3 regions of the Tissierella pigra genome follow, and region 3 is predicted to be linked to each of the others. Evidence: riboswitches for the same ligand, from Rfam matches in the RefSeq annotation. Region 3 holds a riboswitch; each other region holds the start of a gene.

Evidence for each region. A riboswitch is a leader RNA that binds a small molecule or an ion and turns the genes downstream of it on or off. The one in region 3 is predicted to bind cobalamin.
Region 1: linked by a shared signal. The riboswitch ahead of KQI41_RS17860 (ABC transporter substrate-binding protein) and the one ahead of sucC (ADP-forming succinate--CoA ligase subunit beta) in region 3 are both predicted to bind cobalamin.
Region 2: linked by a shared signal. The riboswitch ahead of KQI41_RS05610 (ABC transporter substrate-binding protein) and the one ahead of sucC (ADP-forming succinate--CoA ligase subunit beta) in region 3 are both predicted to bind cobalamin.

What each region holds. Positions count from the first base shown of each region.
Region 1 is NZ_JAHLPJ010000001.1:3,688,520-3,694,593, forward strand. It holds gene KQI41_RS17850 (ABC transporter ATP-binding protein) at 1-798, opposite strand, end outside; gene KQI41_RS17855 (FecCD family ABC transporter permease) at 803-1,801, opposite strand; gene KQI41_RS17860 (ABC transporter substrate-binding protein) at 1,803-2,846, opposite strand; cobalamin riboswitch at 3,062-3,245, opposite strand; gene KQI41_RS17865 (winged helix-turn-helix transcriptional regulator) at 3,373-3,684, opposite strand; gene KQI41_RS17870 (Dps family protein) at 3,801-4,235, shown strand; gene KQI41_RS17875 (CD3072 family TudS-related putative desulfidase) at 4,344-4,895, opposite strand; gene KQI41_RS17880 (ABC transporter ATP-binding protein) at 4,923-5,936, opposite strand; gene KQI41_RS17885 (ABC transporter substrate-binding protein) at 6,053-6,074, opposite strand, start outside.
Region 2 is NZ_JAHLPJ010000001.1:1,129,324-1,135,397, reverse strand. It holds gene KQI41_RS05620 (heme ABC transporter ATP-binding protein) at 1-118, opposite strand, end outside; gene KQI41_RS05615 (FecCD family ABC transporter permease) at 131-1,174, opposite strand; gene KQI41_RS05610 (ABC transporter substrate-binding protein) at 1,188-2,165, opposite strand; cobalamin riboswitch at 2,268-2,454, opposite strand; gene KQI41_RS05605 (esterase/lipase family protein) at 2,473-3,714, opposite strand; gene KQI41_RS05600 (methylated-DNA--[protein]-cysteine S-methyltransferase) at 3,758-4,252, opposite strand; gene KQI41_RS05595 (GHKL domain-containing protein) at 4,312-4,500, opposite strand; gene KQI41_RS05590 (IS1182 family transposase) at 4,823-6,074, opposite strand, start outside.
Region 3 is NZ_JAHLPJ010000001.1:2,654,509-2,660,582, reverse strand. It holds gene thrS (threonine--tRNA ligase) at 1-480, shown strand, start outside; gene ftsH (ATP-dependent zinc metalloprotease FtsH) at 522-2,084, opposite strand; gene pepV (dipeptidase PepV) at 2,221-3,618, shown strand; cobalamin riboswitch at 3,773-3,958, shown strand; gene sucC (ADP-forming succinate--CoA ligase subunit beta) at 4,150-5,310, shown strand; gene sucD (succinate--CoA ligase subunit alpha) at 5,326-6,074, shown strand, end outside.

The DNA of each region.
Region 1 (6,074 bases), 1.0 Mb from region 3:
ACTATTAGAGACTACTTTTTTAGCATAAAATATTGGTTTATCTGTGTCTTTATCTTTTGTTATTTCAGATTCAATCTTAAAGACTTCTTCCAAAACTTTAGATTCTAATATAGTCCAAGGATCCCCTTGACTATGTATTTTTTTATTATTTATTACAACAAGCTCATCTGAATATCTAGCCGCATGATTTATATCATGTAGTACCATAACTATGGTTATACCTTCTTCTTTATTTAGTCTAGATATTAGTTCCATAATTTCTAACTGATGACATATATCAAGATAAGTTGTAGGCTCATCCAATAGAAGAATTTCTGGTTTTTGGGCAATAGACATGGCTATCCATGCCCTTTGCTTTTCTCCTCCTGAAAGGGTATCTATTCTTCTATTTTGAAGACTAGTAACTCCAGTTTTCTCCATGGCCCATTCCACTATCTTATCATCATTATCATCTATACCTTTCCACCAATCCTTGTGAGCATAACGACCATATTGAACTAATTTCCTTACATTTACATCGCTTATGGTATCATTAGCTTGATTTAGTATAGACATTTTTTTAGCTACATGTTTATTTTTCATATTGAATATATTATTTCCATATAAAAGTACCTTCCCCTGTTTAGGCTTTATACCTCTGCTTATGGTACGCATTAAGGTAGTTTTTCCACAACCATTTGGTCCAATTATAGAATAAACCTTTTCTTTTTCTATCTTTAGATTTATTTCTTTTAAAACATTCTTGTTTTTATAGCTTATACTTAAATCTTTAATCTCTAGTATAATATTATTATTCATCCATTTACTCCCTCCTCAGCAAGAATAAAAAGAATGGTGCTCCTAATACTGCCATTACAATACCTACTGGTATCTCCGTTGGACTTAAAAACGTTCTTGCAAAGGTATCACTAAACATTAGAAGTATAGAGCCTAATAATGCTGTTGCAGGAAACATATAATTATAATCATTTCCCATTATTAGTCTTATACTGTGAGGCACTATAAGACCAACAAATCCTAAAAGTCCTACAACACTTACTGCACTAGCAGCTAGAAGAGCAGCGAGAACAGTAAATCCAAGTCTTGCAGCCTCTACATTTAACCCTAAACCCCTTGCAACATCATCACCTAATATTAAAATATTAAGTTTCTCTGCAAATATATTTACTAAAATAATTCCTATTATGGTATAAGGTAATATGGTATATACTTCTGGCCAAGACCTTGAAGATAAACTTCCATTCATAAAGGTTAATGCTCCATGAACACGGTCACTATAGAAAACTAGCATACCTGAAATACCTGCTCCGAATAAGGCCGATACAGCTACACCTGCTAATATTATTCTTGTAGTTTGTATTCCACCCTTCCAAGATAAAATATATATTATAAAAGCTGCTAACATAGCCCCTATAAAGGCGGCAATAGGTACTAAACCAACATGCTGAGGAAAGATAACTAATACTGCTATACCAAAAAGCCCTGCACCACTACTTATACCAATAATACTTGGATCTGCTAAAGGATTCTTCATAACCCCTTGTAAAATAGCACCTGATAAAGCAAGGTTTGCACCTACTAAAGCAGCTAATATCATTCTTGGCAATCTAATATTCCAAATTACCATTCTTTCCGCACTTCCGTCATCTGTCATAATAACTTCAAATATACGTTTTGCCCCAACTTCAAGAGTGCCTTTAGTATTTCCCAGTATAAAACCCACAAAAAACAGTATTATTAAAATAGCAATAATGGTTATTTTAAAACCTTTATTGTCTTTAAGGGAAATATCGCTTTTCATCCTACTTATTCACCTCTTCATAAATTTCTGGATAAATATTTTTAGCCATATATTCTATGGCTTCATTATAATAAGGCCCTGCATTATACAAAAAGTATTCCTGTGGAAGATGAATAACACGACCTTCCTGTACAGCTTTTACCCCACTCCATACTGGATTTGTGTTAAATTCTTCCTCTATGGATTTTATAGCTTCTTCATTACTGGAAATCATACTGGTAACCAAAACATAATCTGGATTTTTCTCCACTATATACTCTATATCCAATGGCGTAGTTTCTGATCCTATAGTATCTGGTGGTAAATCAGATGCAATATTTTTAAGTCTCAATATCTTAGCAACATCTCCTGCTATACTATTATCTAGTTTTACAGCAAGTGTTTTAGAAGTTATATATAATATAACTACAGATTTAGATTCATCTGGTAATTTTGATACAATTTCTTTTTTCTGTTTTTCCAGTTCCTTTATTTTAGTTTCAGCTAGTTCTTCCTTCTCAAGTATTTTTCCAAATGCCTTATATGTAGACACCACATCATCATATCCTCTTATATGAGTAGTGATTACATTAAAACCCATTTCTCTTAACTTCTTTGCTTGAGTTGATTGGGTTCCAACTTGAGCTATAATTAAATCTGGCTTATGAGGTATTACAGACTCCATATCTATAGAATATACAGGCCCTATAGTTGGAAGATTTCGTATTTCCTCTCTATACTCTGGTATAAGTTTCACATTGTCTGATACGTCAGATGTACATACAGACTTGCCTCCTAAATCGTACCAAATGTTTAAAGGAGTACCAGACAATACAGCTATCTTCTCTGGTTTCTCTTTTAAAATAGTTTCCTTTTTTAAAAAGTCCTTTACAGTTAAGGGATACTTGTCTCCTTCTACAGTTATTGATAGCTGAGTATCATCTACCTTTTCTGTATTCTGAACATTGGTTAAACCACCTACTCCTGTGGTTTTGGTACAACCTGAAATACTAGTGGTTATTACAGCCAAAATCATTAACCACAATATGTTTTTATACTTTTTCATCTTTTTCACCCTTTCTTTTTACGGTACATAAAAAACTCCAACATTCATAGAATTCTACGATTGCTGGAGTTTTGTAAGCCTATATATAGACCATTTTTGTTGTTTTAAATCCAAAAATAATTGCTATCAAAAAACCTTCTGAAAATAATCATCAGAAGGATAGCCAAATAAAGCAATTTACTTAAAAACTAGCTTTCTCCATCTACCGTAGAGTTATTCTGCTAATAAAATAGGAAGGTATTCTGACTCAAGCTTAATCATCTTTTCTGCCTTCCCAGTTTCCCAGTGGCATTTAGAAAAGACTATTCTTTTACAGCGGCGGGACCGTGAGGGATTTACACCCTACTTCCCTATTACAATAGAATAATAATTCTATAAACCTATTTATCCTATATTCAATTTTAATCAACATTATACTACATAAATAAATTCCACACAAGCTTCAGCAAATATGTTTGTTATCTTTTTATTAATACTTAAGACCTGATGAATGTTTAATACAAGGAAATCAACTCATTATACCTGTTTATCCAGATTTTTGCTCAAAATACTTATCCTCCAAATCTTCTAAGTGATAAAAAATATGAACTAAATCTTTGCCAAAGCTCTGCAAGGAATAGTAGTTATCACTTCCATCGGTTATTTTCTCTATAACCTTTCTGTCTAGTAATATAGTTAATTTCCTATTTAATTCTGTATGACTCATATATGGGATACTATTTAAAATATCCTTATACCGTCCATTCCCAAGATGGATAGACTTTAGAATTTCTGGTATCCATCTTAGTTTAATTAAATCATGTACAATTTCAAATCCATTAGAAATTTTGCTTTTCATAATTTCACATCCTTACGAACAAATTTGTGCCTTTTTGTTTATCTTATTTTATCATATAATTAGATTAAAGAAAGATACTAATTAATAGTTAATTAAAAATTTTTAGGAGGGGTTATATGAAACATGTAAATTTATTACAAAAATATTTATCAAATTTGGCTGTATTGAATATTAAATTCCACAATATCCATTGGAATGTTGTAGGTAACCAATTTGTTCAAGTTCACGAATTTACTGAAGGTCTATATGACAAATTATTTGAAAATCTAGACGAAGTTGCAGAATTATTAAAGATGAAAGATATAATGCCATTATCAACTATGGCTGAATACCTAGATAATTCAGATATTGAAGAAATCAAGGCTAAAGATTTTGCAATTAAAGAATCATTAGAAATAGTTAAAACAGATTTAGAAAAAATGAAAATATTAGCAACTGAAATCAGAAATATAGCTGATGAAGAAGGAGACTTTGAAACTGTAGCCATATTTGAAGACTACGTTGCTGATTATAGTAAAAATATATGGTTCATTAATTCTATATTAAAATAAAAATAAGTATAATATAAAATGAGGCTGTTTCATAACTGGTTTATCAGTTATGAAACAGCCTTTTTTATTCTCGAGCTAACAACTGATAAATAGGAGAATTACTGTTTTCTAGTTTATAAATTCTGCTATTTTATCCAAAGAACTATATACATCATTTTCATTAATTGCTATAAAGGGTATCTTTATTCCAGATTCTTTCAGATAATTTGTTAACTCTTCCATAAATATACCAGAACCTTTAACTTCCTTTAAAGTTTCAAGGATGCTTTCTAATTCATCATTATTCGAAATCTCTCCTCTGAATTCTCCAGAACAAGTATAATTAACTCCACAACTTGGACTTCCATCTATACCCACAACTCCTAGAATCTCATATCCTGCATCAATATAACTTTTAGTCTGTTGAACTATTGGTCTAAGCATTTCTCTACATTGTTCTCTATAAAATAAGGTATCAAATTGCTCCTTTACATGGCCCCATCTTTTTATTCCATATACAATCATTTCTGGACAAGGAAGTTGAATAATACCAATATCTTTCTCTGCAATAAGATTTACAAATTCCTTAAAAATTCCCCCATACTGACTAAGACCTTCAACCTTAGAATTGGAATTAATGATACAATGACAAATTAATATTATCTTTTTATTCCTTTTCAATTTCCATCCTCCTTAACTATTCCATAGTTATAGATTAATACAATGATTTTTCTTAAATTTTAAATATACTTCTTGTCCCAAAGCATAAAGTTCCAAATCATTAAAGAGCACATCCACTTTTAAAGAAACAGAATTGATATCAACTGTATATCTTATAATATTACCTTGAGGGAGTATACCAATAATTTTACCCGAAACAGAATATGAATCTTTGCAAGATTCTAGTTTAACATGAGATATTTCAATAGTCTCTGGCCTAATTACAATTTTTGAATAAGTTGAATACTCTTGATTTATTAGTTTTGAGAATTGATCTTTTTCCAATATATTGTAATTTCCAACAAAACTTGCCGCAAAAATACTTTTTGGATTACTATAGACTTCAAAAGGGGTTCCTGATTGTTCTATAATACCATCTCTCATTATATGAATTGTATCTGACATAGTCATTGCTTCATCTTGATCGTGGGTGACAAATATAGAAGTCATATTAAGTTCTCTATGTATTTCCTTTATCCTAGCTTGTAAAGATTTTCGAAGCTTCGCATCTACTGCACTCAAGGGCTCATCTAGTAGTAATACCTTGGGCTTAGTAACAATACATCTTGCCAATGCCACTCTCTGCTGTTCGCCACCTGAAAGCTGGTAAGGATATCGCTTTTCATAACCTTGGAGATCTACTATTTTTAAAGTATCTTTCACAAGACCATTAATAGTGTCTTTTTTAACCTTCTTCATCCTAAGTCCAAATGAAATATTATTATATACATTCATATTAGGAAAAAGGCTATATTGTTGGAATATCATCCCAATATTTCGGCTCTTAGGATTCCAAAAAGTAATATCTTCTCCATCTAGAAATATCTTTCCACTGGTTACCCCTTCTAATCCAGCAAGACATCGAAGAAGTGTACTTTTTCCACAGCCTGAAGAGCCAAGTAATGTAACAAATTCTCCCTTATGAATTGAAAGATTGGTATTTTTAAGTACATGATTTTCACCATAATATTTTTCTATATTTTCAAAAACAATATATGACATGTTTATCTCCTTAATTTGATTAAATCATCTATAAACAATAAATTAAAGTTAATCTAACTTCCAATATGTTTTTCTTAGAAATTAGATTAACTGTTATAATATATTTTGAAAGAATTTTATTTCTCTAATGATTTTATT
Region 2 (6,074 bases), 1.5 Mb from region 3:
AACCATTAGGACCTATTATGCTTATAAAGTTTCCTTTTTCTATATTAAGAGATATGTTCTTTAATACTGCTTTCTTTCCATAACTAAAGCTTAAATCTTTAACTTCTAAAGTATACATAGCAACACCTCACTATTTCTTACTCTTTCGCAGCAAATATAGAAAAAATGGACCTCCAAATAAAGCAGTTATTATTCCAACTGGAATTTCTACTGGGGAAATTATTGTACGAGCTATGGTATCTGCAAATATCATAAATATAGCTCCTACTAAAGCCGATGATGGAAGTAATATTCTATTATCTGGCCCCAATACTATTCTCACTATATGAGGTATAATAAGTCCTACAAATCCTATGATCCCTGATACAGATACTACCATGGAAACCAAGAAACTTCCTAGTATAAGTATATATACCTTCGTTCTCTCCACATCTATCCCTAGACTTTGGGCCGATTCTTCTCCTATTAGCATAATATTTAAGTCTCTTGCAAAAAAGCCGATACCCGTCATTGATATAACTACAGGAATAGTTATACTTATTAAAGGTGTCCACCCTTTTCCCGCCAAACTTCCCATGGTCCAGTATATTATCTTTGCCATATCTTTACTATAAATAACCATTAAAAAAGACATTATTGCAGTTAAAAACTGACCTATGGCAATACCTGCTAAAAGTAAAGTAGTTACAGGAACTTTGTTTTTTATTCTTGCTATATTATATACTGTAAAAACTGCAGATAAGGCCCCAATAAATGCAAATATAGATATAGTTGATAAATTCATAAAGGATATATTTATTCCAAGTATTATTGCTATGGAAGCACCAAGTGCAGCCCCTGATGAAATTCCTATTACATAAGGATCAGCCATTGGATTTTTAAATATTCCTTGGAAAGCAGCACCTGTCATAGATAGACTAGCACCAACTAAAGCTCCTAACAATACTCTAGGAAGTCTTATGGACCAAATTATAGTTTCATGTGACTTAGAAATATCTGAAATATCTATACATCTTTCTATAATAGGTATCTTTGAAATAACAATTCTAAATGTATCTATTACACCAATATTTGCAGTACCTATTACGGAAAAAAAAGCTATGGCAAATGTTAGGATCAATATTAATATAACTATAATCAAACTATATCTTGTCTTACTTATGTCTTTTTTCATCTAAACCCCAACTTTATTTAAATAATTCTGGATGAATGGATTTTGCCACTAACTCCAATGCTTCAATTATTCTTGGCCCAGGTCGAGACATGATATTTGATTCATTTCCTTCAAAGATATGGATTCTATCATTTTCTATGGCTGATATATTTTCATAACCTGGTCTAGATTTTATAGATTCAACAGTTTTATCTTCAGTATCTGCTGATGTTAAATAAACTTCTGGATTTCTTTCAACTAATTGTTCTAAATCATATTGTGGATATGCACCATCTGCATCTTGTGCTATATTCTCTCCTCCAGATAAAGTAATTAACTCATCTATATATGAACCTTTACCCGCTGTCATTAATGGATCATGCCATATTTCATAAAATACTTTAATTTTTTCTTGATCTTTTACCTTATCTAGTATTTCATTCTTCTTATTATTCATAGATTTTATAAATTCAGATGCTTCTTTATCTTTTCCCGTAGCCTTTCCTACTGTTTCTATATCCTTCATTACAGCATCTATAGTTTCAGGCATAAATCCAAGAACTTTTATTCCTGCCTCTTTTAGTATCTTATTATCTTCTTCATTTCCAGCACCATAAATTAAAACTAAATCTGGGTTTAACTCCACTATTTTTTCCAAATTATTTCCACTAAAATCTCCTACAACTTCCTTAGTCTTAGCTTCTTCTGGGTAATCACAATAAGATGTTACTCCTATTACTTTATCTCCCAATCCTAAAGCAAATAACACTTCTGTATTATTTGGTGCTAAAGATACTATTTTAGTAGGTTCTTTTTCTATAGTTACTTTGTTTCCAAAGCTATCTTCTATTTCTACTGGAAAAGATACTATCTCTTCATCTACTTCACTACCCTGTGAATCTATATCTTCTAATGACAATTCTTCATTTGGTTTTTCCTTAGAAGTACAGCCAACTATTGAAAATACTAATAACAATGATAATAATAATGCTAACCCTTTAATTCTTCTCATTTTCTTCCTCCTGTTTTTTATTATCTACAATAACTTGCCTCTTTGAAAACAAAAAAACTTAAGCCTTTATTAAGGATAAGTTTTTTATATCTCATCCCTCCCTCCGAGGCTTAAATATAGGCAGGTATCCTGACTTATGGTTCATCCTAGTTCCAATGCCTTCCCAGTTTCCCAGTGGCTATTTTGGTTTCGTACCCATTTACAGTAGCGGGGGCTGTAGTGGCATTTCACCACTTTCCCTATTAAGTTTCATAATAATGTATGAAACACCTATAAAGCTATTACATTGTAAAAAAATAATATCATATTACATTATATACTTCAAGTAGTCCCTTTCCATATTAATACCATTATTATCAACAATAAACATATGAATTTCAGCCTTAGATTTTATATATGAATCTATATTGATTTTAAAACTTAAATCCTTATCTCCTGCAATCATTATCATAAATCTATTAGGGGACAGTTTTATAGCTTGAATTTTATCATCAACAATGTTTATTGATTTACTAGACACTTGATTGGACTCTGAAGTTTGAATATTTATGGCATTACAGTTGTCAGCTATAATAAAATATACCTTTTCTACTTGTTCCTCAGTTATTTCTTCCATTGAAGATACTTTTCCTAATATATCTTCCAAATAATTCTTGGATTTATATAAGATATTTGTATGATTTCCTTCTAATACTATATGATTCCCACCTAAATATCCCAATGTACTAGTTGTAGTTACTGTGCCATCTCCATAACTTGTTTTAATTGTATCTATAGGCTTTCCATCTGACCATAATACTTTCTTTCTTTTATTTATGTTTACTATAAACTCATTATTTGTAGCTACTCCTGTACCACTTACAATGAACGTTTTATTTTTATCCATTATAATATTTTCCAGTCCATTTAAAAATGGATTACTAACAATCATATCCTCGACAGAGACCGTCTTCATAACTTCTTTATCTTTAAATAATAAATAGTCTCCATATTTATAACTTGGAAGTAAATCCTGTACCACTGGAAATATTTTTCTTAAACCTTCTATATAGTTTACCCTATGAAACAAACTATAGTATAATATAAACCCAAATTTCACTGCATTATATAAAATATTATCTTCTACTTTAGAATAAGGCAATTTCCCTCCACTCCAAAAATAATAGGCATTTACAGAACCTAAATTTGGAGTACCTATCATAATTAGTTTATCTATAGTTAAAGGATATATATAGCACATATAGGCTCTTCCCACTAATCCACCTAAACTATGCCCTATAAGAATTACCTTATCCATTCCTGATTTTCTTTTGGCTTCCTCAATAGTGGGAATCAAATACCTTTCTACTATTTCCAATACAGGTTTTTTCCAATCATAATAGGATATATATAAGTTTTTATTTTCTTCATAACCCATAGAGTTTAGTATTCCAATAAATGGTCTATAGATTTTCTCTGCAAATCCAAAGGAAAAATCTCCAGTTCCATTTATTACATCATCGCCCATGGAGCCAAAAAGTCCTGGTATAAAAACAATAGGATAATCCATAATCATTCTCCCTTCTGTTTTTATATTAGGATATTCAAGTTAATTATATAATGTTATTCTTTTCTAGATTCAATAATTTTTCTTTTAAATCTATTCCACCTGCAAATCCTACTAACTTTCCATTAGTACCAACTACTCTATGGCAAGGTACAATTATAGCCACAGGATTTTTATTTAATACACTTCCTACAGCTCTAGGTCCCTTTGGACATCCTACTATTTCAGCCATTTCTTTATAAGTTCTAGTTTCACCATAGGGAATATTTATTAGCTCTTTCCATACTTTTTCTTGAAAAGGAGTTCCTTTAAATAAAAAAGGTATAGTAAATTCCTTTAGACTTCCTTCTAGATACTTAATTATTTCATCATGATAATTATAATCATTTTTATCTACCTCTACAGGAGTACCGTAGTATCTTTTCATATATTTCAAATTGTCCCCTTCTTCTGCAAAGGAAAGACCTATAACTCCTTCTTCAATAAAATATACTGTTAGTTTTCCTATGGGTGAATTAAATGAGTAATATTTTGGATTCATTTTTTTCATCTCCTAGTATTTAAATTTAAATCTTATAAGTATTTTATCATAAATTTTATTTATGATATAGGACTAGTTAAGGAATTCTGTAACAATACTTTAACTATAAATGTATTTTCAACTTGTTCATAATTCATATACCCGTTATATTTATCTACTATTTTATTTATATTCTCCAAACCAAATCCGTGAAACAGCTTGTCTTTTTTGTAGTCAAATCCTGTCTTTTTCAATTCTAGCTTTATCAAAAAAATTCCTTATTTATATTGATAAGTATTCTTACAATAGTATCTTTTAATAAATAAAAGAATAATTACTACTTTGACCTTCATCTCTACCATATCTTTAAATATATCATAGATATAGTAAATATTTTATCAAATTTTGAAGGAATCAGAATATAAAAAAGTTACTTTAATTTTAAAGTAACTTTTTTATATTGAGACTATCGAAAAAAGCCTTAATTTCTTAAGAAAAGTAAGAAATTAGGCTTTTTTCTCCTTATATAATTAAATTTATTAAATTTTAATTGAAGTTACCCTATATTTAATGGCTTTTCTGGTATTATCACTATTCCTTTTCCTGCTTGTCCAGCAGTCTTGCAATCTTTTTGACATTATAAGCAGCCCCTGTCACTAGGACTTGAGCTTTTACTGCATGTGACCCACGATAATGTGCATATCTCATACCCATCAATTCTTTTAAATCTGCAAATGCCCTTTCAACGGTTTCTTTCCTTCGTTGATAAAGATTTTTGCCCTTTTCTGTCTTCATGAAAGAGCGAACTTCATCGGCATAATGTTCTTTGATATGTCGTCTAATTATCCTTGTTTGCTCTGAGGAAATTTCTCCTGTGGTATTACTTTCGTATAAACATTTATCGCGTTTAGGACATTTATTACAAATGTTTTTATCACTTTCATACTCCACATAACCTTGTCGTGTTGTAGTTTTATATTTTAATTCTTCTCCTTCAAAGCAACGATATATATCTTCTTCTGGGTAGTATTCAAACCAATACTTTGATTTTTTACCTTTTTTTCCTGCATATTTTCTTGGTCCAATTACTGGTGTTATTCCTTTAGTACTTAGTTCTTCTATTATATCTAGATTAAAATATCCTGCATCTGCACCTGCATACTTTGGAGCTAAATTTAGTTTTTTAAACATGTCCTCTAGGTTATCTATATATACTGTGCTATCATGAACATTGCCTGGTGTTACGTGTGCACTTAGTAGTATATTATTTGAGCTATCAACTGTGCCATGAACCAAATGATAAAATCCTATTGGTTTTCTGTCTCGATGCATATATCCACTATCAGGATCGGTCTTACTTACTTTTCTTGAATGAACTTCTATTTTAGAATCTGCTGGCTTTAAGGCTTTCTGATCTTTACTAATTCGCTTATCGTTTATTAACATTAGTAACGACTCATCTTCTTCTATTACACGTTCTTCTGTTACATTTTCAAACTTTGAGTTACTAGCATTAGCCTTTACATGTGTCGAATCGGTATATACAATTTTTCCCTCTACAAATCCGTGGTCTATAGCCATTAGTACTATTTCGTTAAATATATCTTCGTATATTGTTGAATCTTTGAATCTTACTGCTCTATTATGGCTTATGGTTGAATGGTCTGGTATGGATTCAGTTAATCCATATCCTAAGAACCAACGGTAAGCCATATTATGATGTATTGCATCTACTAGCTTTTCTTCGGAACGGATGCCATCAAGTGCTTGAATAAGTGACATTTTAAACAATACTACAGGGTCAATTGATGGTCTACCTCTATCTTCTGCATAATATGGCTCA
Region 3 (6,074 bases):
TGGCAATGTGGTACAATTCAGTTAGATTTCCAAATGCCAGAAAGATTCGACTTAACTTATGTAGATAAGGATAATGAAAAGAAAAGACCAGTAATGATTCATAGAACTATATATGGAAGTATGGAAAGGTTTATGGGAATATTAATAGAACACTATGCAGGTAAATTCCCAGTTTGGTTAGCTCCTGTACAGGCAACAATTCTTCCTATATCAGATAAATTTAATGATTATGCTTATGAAGTTAAAAAGTCAATGGAAAATAAGGGGATTAGAGTAGAGATCGATGATAGATCTGAAAAAATAGGATATAAAATAAGAGAAGCTCAGTTACAGCAGATACCTTATATGTTAGTGGTAGGTGAAAAAGAAGTAGAAGAACAATTAGTATCTGTAAGAAAAAGAGATGAGGGAGACAAAGGTCAAATTAAAGTTGAAGAATTTATATCTCAAGTAGTAGAGGAAGTAAAAGAAAAGAAATAGATAATAACTCCGACTTCTGTTATCAGAAGTCGGAGTTATTTTTAATTACTATTTATGGCACATGGTAGTTTAGATTTCCTATGATTCTCAAATATATTGTCTAATTCATCATTATCAATGATTTCATTTTCAAGCAAGACATTTGCTATATTTTGAAGCAACTCTTTATTTTCCTCTATAAGCTGAAGTGCTTCCCTATATCTTTCGTCTGTAATTTTTTTTACTTCAACTCTAATTACATCAGAATTATATCTCATAAAATTATTATCTAAAGCCATAGTACCTAAACTACTCATTCCATAACTACATACCATTTCTCTTGCAATATCTGTTGCTTTATTTAAATCATCTTTAGCTCCCGTGGTTATTTCACTAAATATCAGTTCTTCTGCAGCTCTTCCTGCTAATAGACAAGTTATCTTATTGAGAAGTTCTGATTTAGTTAATAGGTATCTTTCTTCATCTGGAAATTTAAGTACATAGCCTAAAGCTTGACCTCTTGGAACTATAGATATTTTTTGTACTATATCTGTGGCTAATAATTTAGAAACAAGTGCATGACCTGCTTCATGTATTGCTACAGTTTCCTTTTCTTTTCTAAGAATACTAGGATTTTTAACTTCTAACCCTGCAAGAACTCGTTCAATTGCTGCATCAAACTCATGACTGGATATAATGTTTTTATTTTTTCTTACAGCAATAATAGCTGCTTCATTGGCAATATTGGCTAATTGAGCACCAGACAAACCTGTAGTTTTTTTTGCTATGGACTTAATATCTATTGATTTGTCTAAAGGTTTATTTTTAGTATGAACCTCTAAGATTTCTTCCCTAGCTTTAACATTTGGATTTCCTACAAATATATGTCTGTCGAATCTACCAGGACGAAGCAGAGCCTCATCTAATAAATCTAGTCTATTGGTTGCACCAATTACTATAACAGTCTCATTAGAATTAAATCCATCCATTTCAACTAAAAGCTGATTTAATGTCTGATCCTTTTCATTATTTGACTCTGAATTTCTTCTAGCACCTATGGCATCTATCTCGTCTATAAAGATAATAGCTGGTGCTTCTTTTTTTGCTTTTTCAAAAAGAGTTCTAACTCTCTTTGCACCTACTCCTACATATTTTTCAACAAACTCTGATCCAGAGGCATAAAGAAAAGTTGAATTGGTTTCTCCTGCCACTGCCTTAGCCAATAGAGTTTTTCCAGTTCCAGGAGGTCCATAGAATAAAATACCTTTAGGTATTTTAGCACCCATTTTTCTATACTTCATAAAATTGTTGATAAAATCAATAGTTTCTTGTAACTCCTCTTTTATTTCGTCTAGTCCTGCTACATCTTTAAAAGATACATCTGATTTATCCTTTTCTTTTCCTGCATCTTTTTCAATAGATAGAACTGAGGGGACTAATTGAGGTTTACTATCTGTATGAGTATAGAGAATAAATAGGATTAGAGTAATTGACCATACTAATAGTCTATCTCCAACTTTAAATGACGCAAAATTTTTAGTTGGGAAAAAACCATCGTAAATAAGTATAAAGGATGCAATTAACCCTAATACTAAAAACAAAAATATTATTTTCTTCTTTTTCAAGATATCCCCACCTTATTAATTTTTCTAAGGTTAGTGTAACCATTTAATTGGATTTATATAAAAGAAAAATAATAAAGTTGAATGAAAATAATAACAAAGGTATAATAATCATAAGCAGGAAAGGGGAGAGTATAAAATGAATTTTATAAATTTAATTGATAGTTATAAGGAAGAAATTATTGCATCAACTCAAGAAATAGTAAAAATTAAAAGTGTAGAAGAAGAACCAAAAGAGAATATGCCCTTTGGGGAGGGACCTTATAAAGCACTTCAATATGCTCTAGAACTATCAGAAAAACTAGGATTTGATACTAAAGATTTAGAGGGCTATGCTGGATATGCAGAGTTCGGACAAGGAGAAGAGACAGTAGGAGTTTTAGCTCACCTTGATGTTGTACCAGAAGGTACAGGTTGGACTTATCCTCCTTATGGCGGGGAAATTCATGATGAAAAAATATATGGGAGAGGTACTGTAGATGATAAAGGACCTGCTATTGCTGTACTTTATGCTATGAAGGCTCTAAAAGAATCTGGTATAAGTCTTAATAGAAAGATTAGATTGATACTTGGAACAAATGAGGAAACAGGTTGGGGATGTATGAATTATTATTTCAAGCATGAAAAAGCTCCAACTATGGCATTTACACCAGATGCAGATTTTCCCGTTATATATGGAGAAAAGGGCATTATAGTATTTAATCTAGAACAAAAAATAGATTCAAATATATGTGGAAGTATCAAACTTATAGATTTAAAAGGTGGAAATGCCCCCAATATGGTTCCAGACTATGCAGAGGTGACTTTAGAAGTAGAGGATATAGAGAACTTTGATGAAAGATATAAGGATTATATAAAAGAGAAGAATAATTCAATAGATATAAATATAGTGAATAATCAAGTAAAGGTAATAGCAAGGGGCATATCAGCCCACGGAAGTACTCCAGAAAAAGGAGAAAATGCTATTTCGTATTTAATGGACTTTTTAGGTTATATGCTTGAAGGTAAATGTGATATTTGTGAATTTATAAATATTTACAATGAAAGAATAGGATTCAAACATAATGGTGAAAGAATTGGATGTGGATTAGAAGATGATATGTCAGGAAAATTAAATTTTAATCCAGGGCTTATTAAACTAGAGGATAATAAGATAATCTTAACTATAAATGTTAGGTATCCAATAAGAAGCAGTTCAAAGGAAGTATATGAAGGCATAAGGAAGAATATTGAAGGAACAAAATTAGAGTTAGTTGAAGGCAGAAGTGACAGTAAGCCATTATATGTTCCAAAGGATAGCTTTTTAGTGAAAACCTTGATGAAAGTATATAAGGAACAAACAGGAGATATAAATAGTGATGCCATTACTATTGGCGGTGGAACTTATGCTAGAGCCATGGAAAATGCTGTAGCATTTGGACCAATGTTTCCAGGTCAACCAGATGTAGTTCATCAAAGAGATGAATATATATCCATAGAGAATTTAATGAAGATTACAAAAATATATGCTCAAGCCTTATATGAGTTAGCAAAATAAATATAATAAGATAACTTTCTCTATTTTTTAATAGAGAAAGTTATCTTATATAGTAATTTTTTTCTATAAAGACTAATATCAATATTATAAATAATATTCTATTAAAACCTATAATTTGACAATTTATATTTAATATGATATATTTTTCTTAAAATTTAATATTTTAATCGTTGGTATAATTTTATATAAGATTATTTAAAAGGGAAGCTCGGTTTAATTCCGACACGGTCCCGCCACTGTGATAGATAGAACTTTATAAATACCACTGTACTTAAAGTATGGGAAGGGATAAAGTTTGTTATTCTTTAGTCAGGAGACCTGCCAATGATAAAAACGCTGTTTATTGCTCACGAGGATGAGGAGGTGTTATTTATAAGGTAGGCTAAAGGCTTGTTCTACTCTATTAATAATATCCTTTCTATTGTAGAAAGGTTTTTTTTGTTCTGCAATACTTGTTTTATAAGATTATAGTAATAACTCAGCAAATTTTTGCTGAGTTATTTTTTTGAAAAATAAATTGGGGGGATAAAGATGAATATACATGAATATCAGGCAAAAGAATTATTAAGAAACTATGGAATTCCAGTTCCTAATGGAGAAGTTATACATAATCCAGAAGATGCAGAAAAGGCTTCTTGGAGAATAGGAACTGATATTGCAGTTGTAAAGGCTCAAATCCATGCTGGTGGACGTGGAAAGGCTGGAGGAGTTAAAATAGCTGAATCAATAGATGATGTTAAAAATTATTCTAAAGAGCTATTAGGTAAAAAATTAATAACACATCAAACGGGAGAAGAAGGAAAGGAAGTAAAGGCTGTCCTAATAGAAGAAGGATGTGAAATTTATAAAGAATATTATTTGGGATTTGTACTAGATAGAGATAAGTCAAGGGTAACTCTTATGGCATCTGAAGAAGGCGGAACTGACATTGAAGAAGTAGCATTAAAAAGACCTAATAAAATTTATAAAGAGACTATAGATTCCCTAATAGGTTTAACAGAATTTCAAGCCAGAAGAATATGTTTTAATATTAATTTGCCAATAGAGGTAATGGATGATGGAGTAAAGTTTATGATGAATTTATATCGACTTTTCATGGAGAAAGATTGTACCTTGGTCGAAATAAATCCATTGGTATTAACAACAGAAAGAAAATTAATTGCTTTAGATGCAAAAATAAACTTTGATGAAAATGGCTTATTTAGAAATCAAGATATATCCAACTATAGAGATTTAAGTGAAGAAGATGAAAAAGAAATAGAAGCATCAAAATATGGTTTATCTTATATATCCTTAGATGGAAATATTGGATGTGTAGTAAATGGTGCAGGCTTAGCCATGGCTACTATGGATTTAATAAAATTTCATGGTGGGGAACCAGCTAATTTTTTAGATGTAGGTGGAGGAGCTGCAGAAGAAAATGTTACCAAGGCATTTAAGATAATATTATTAGACCATAGAGTTAAAGGGATTTTTGTCAATATATTTGGTGGAATAATGAAATGTGACATTATAGCTAAAGGAATTGTCAATGCAGCTAAAGAATTAAAATTGGATATTCCTTTAGTAATTAGATTGGAAGGAACTAATGCAGACTTGGGTATGGAAATAATAAAAAGCTCTAGTCTAAATATATTTGCAGTAAAAGATATGGATGAAGGTGCTAAGAAAATATTAGAATTAATAAAATAGAAAGGTGGCTAAATAATGAGTATATGGGTAAATAAATCCACTAAACTAATAGTACAAGGAATAACAGGTAATACTGCTGCATATCATACAAAACTAATGCTTGAGTATGGAACTAATATAGTTGGAGGAGTAACACCAGGAAAAGGAAATACTGAAGTTGAAGGTATACCTGTATTTAATACTGTGCAAGAGGCTGTAGATAATACTGGAGGAAATGTTTCGATAATATATGTTCCAGCTAAGTTTGCAGCAGATGCAATTCTAGAAGGTGTAGATGCAGGATTAGATATGATTATTTGTATTACTGAACATATTCCTATAAGGGATATGCTCATAGTTAAAAGATATATGGAAGGCAAAAAAACTAGATTAATTGGTCCTAATTGTCCAGGAATTATTACACCAGAAGAATGTAAAATAGGGATTATGCCAGGATATATACATAAAAAAGGAAGAATAGGGATTGTATCACGTTCTGGGACTTTGACCTATGAGGCAGTACATCAATTATCTCAAAAAGGAATTGGACAATCAACTGCTGTAGGAATTGGAGGAGATCCTGTAAATGGAACTGATTTTATAGATGTACTTAAGGCTTTCAATGAAGATGAAGATACAGATGCAGTAATTATGATTGGAGAAATAGGCGGAAATGCAGAAGAAAAAGCTGCTCTGTGGATTAAAGAAAACATGAGAAAACCCGTAGTAGGTTTTATTAGTGGAAAAACAGCGCCAACTGGAAAGAGGATGGGGCATGCGGGAGC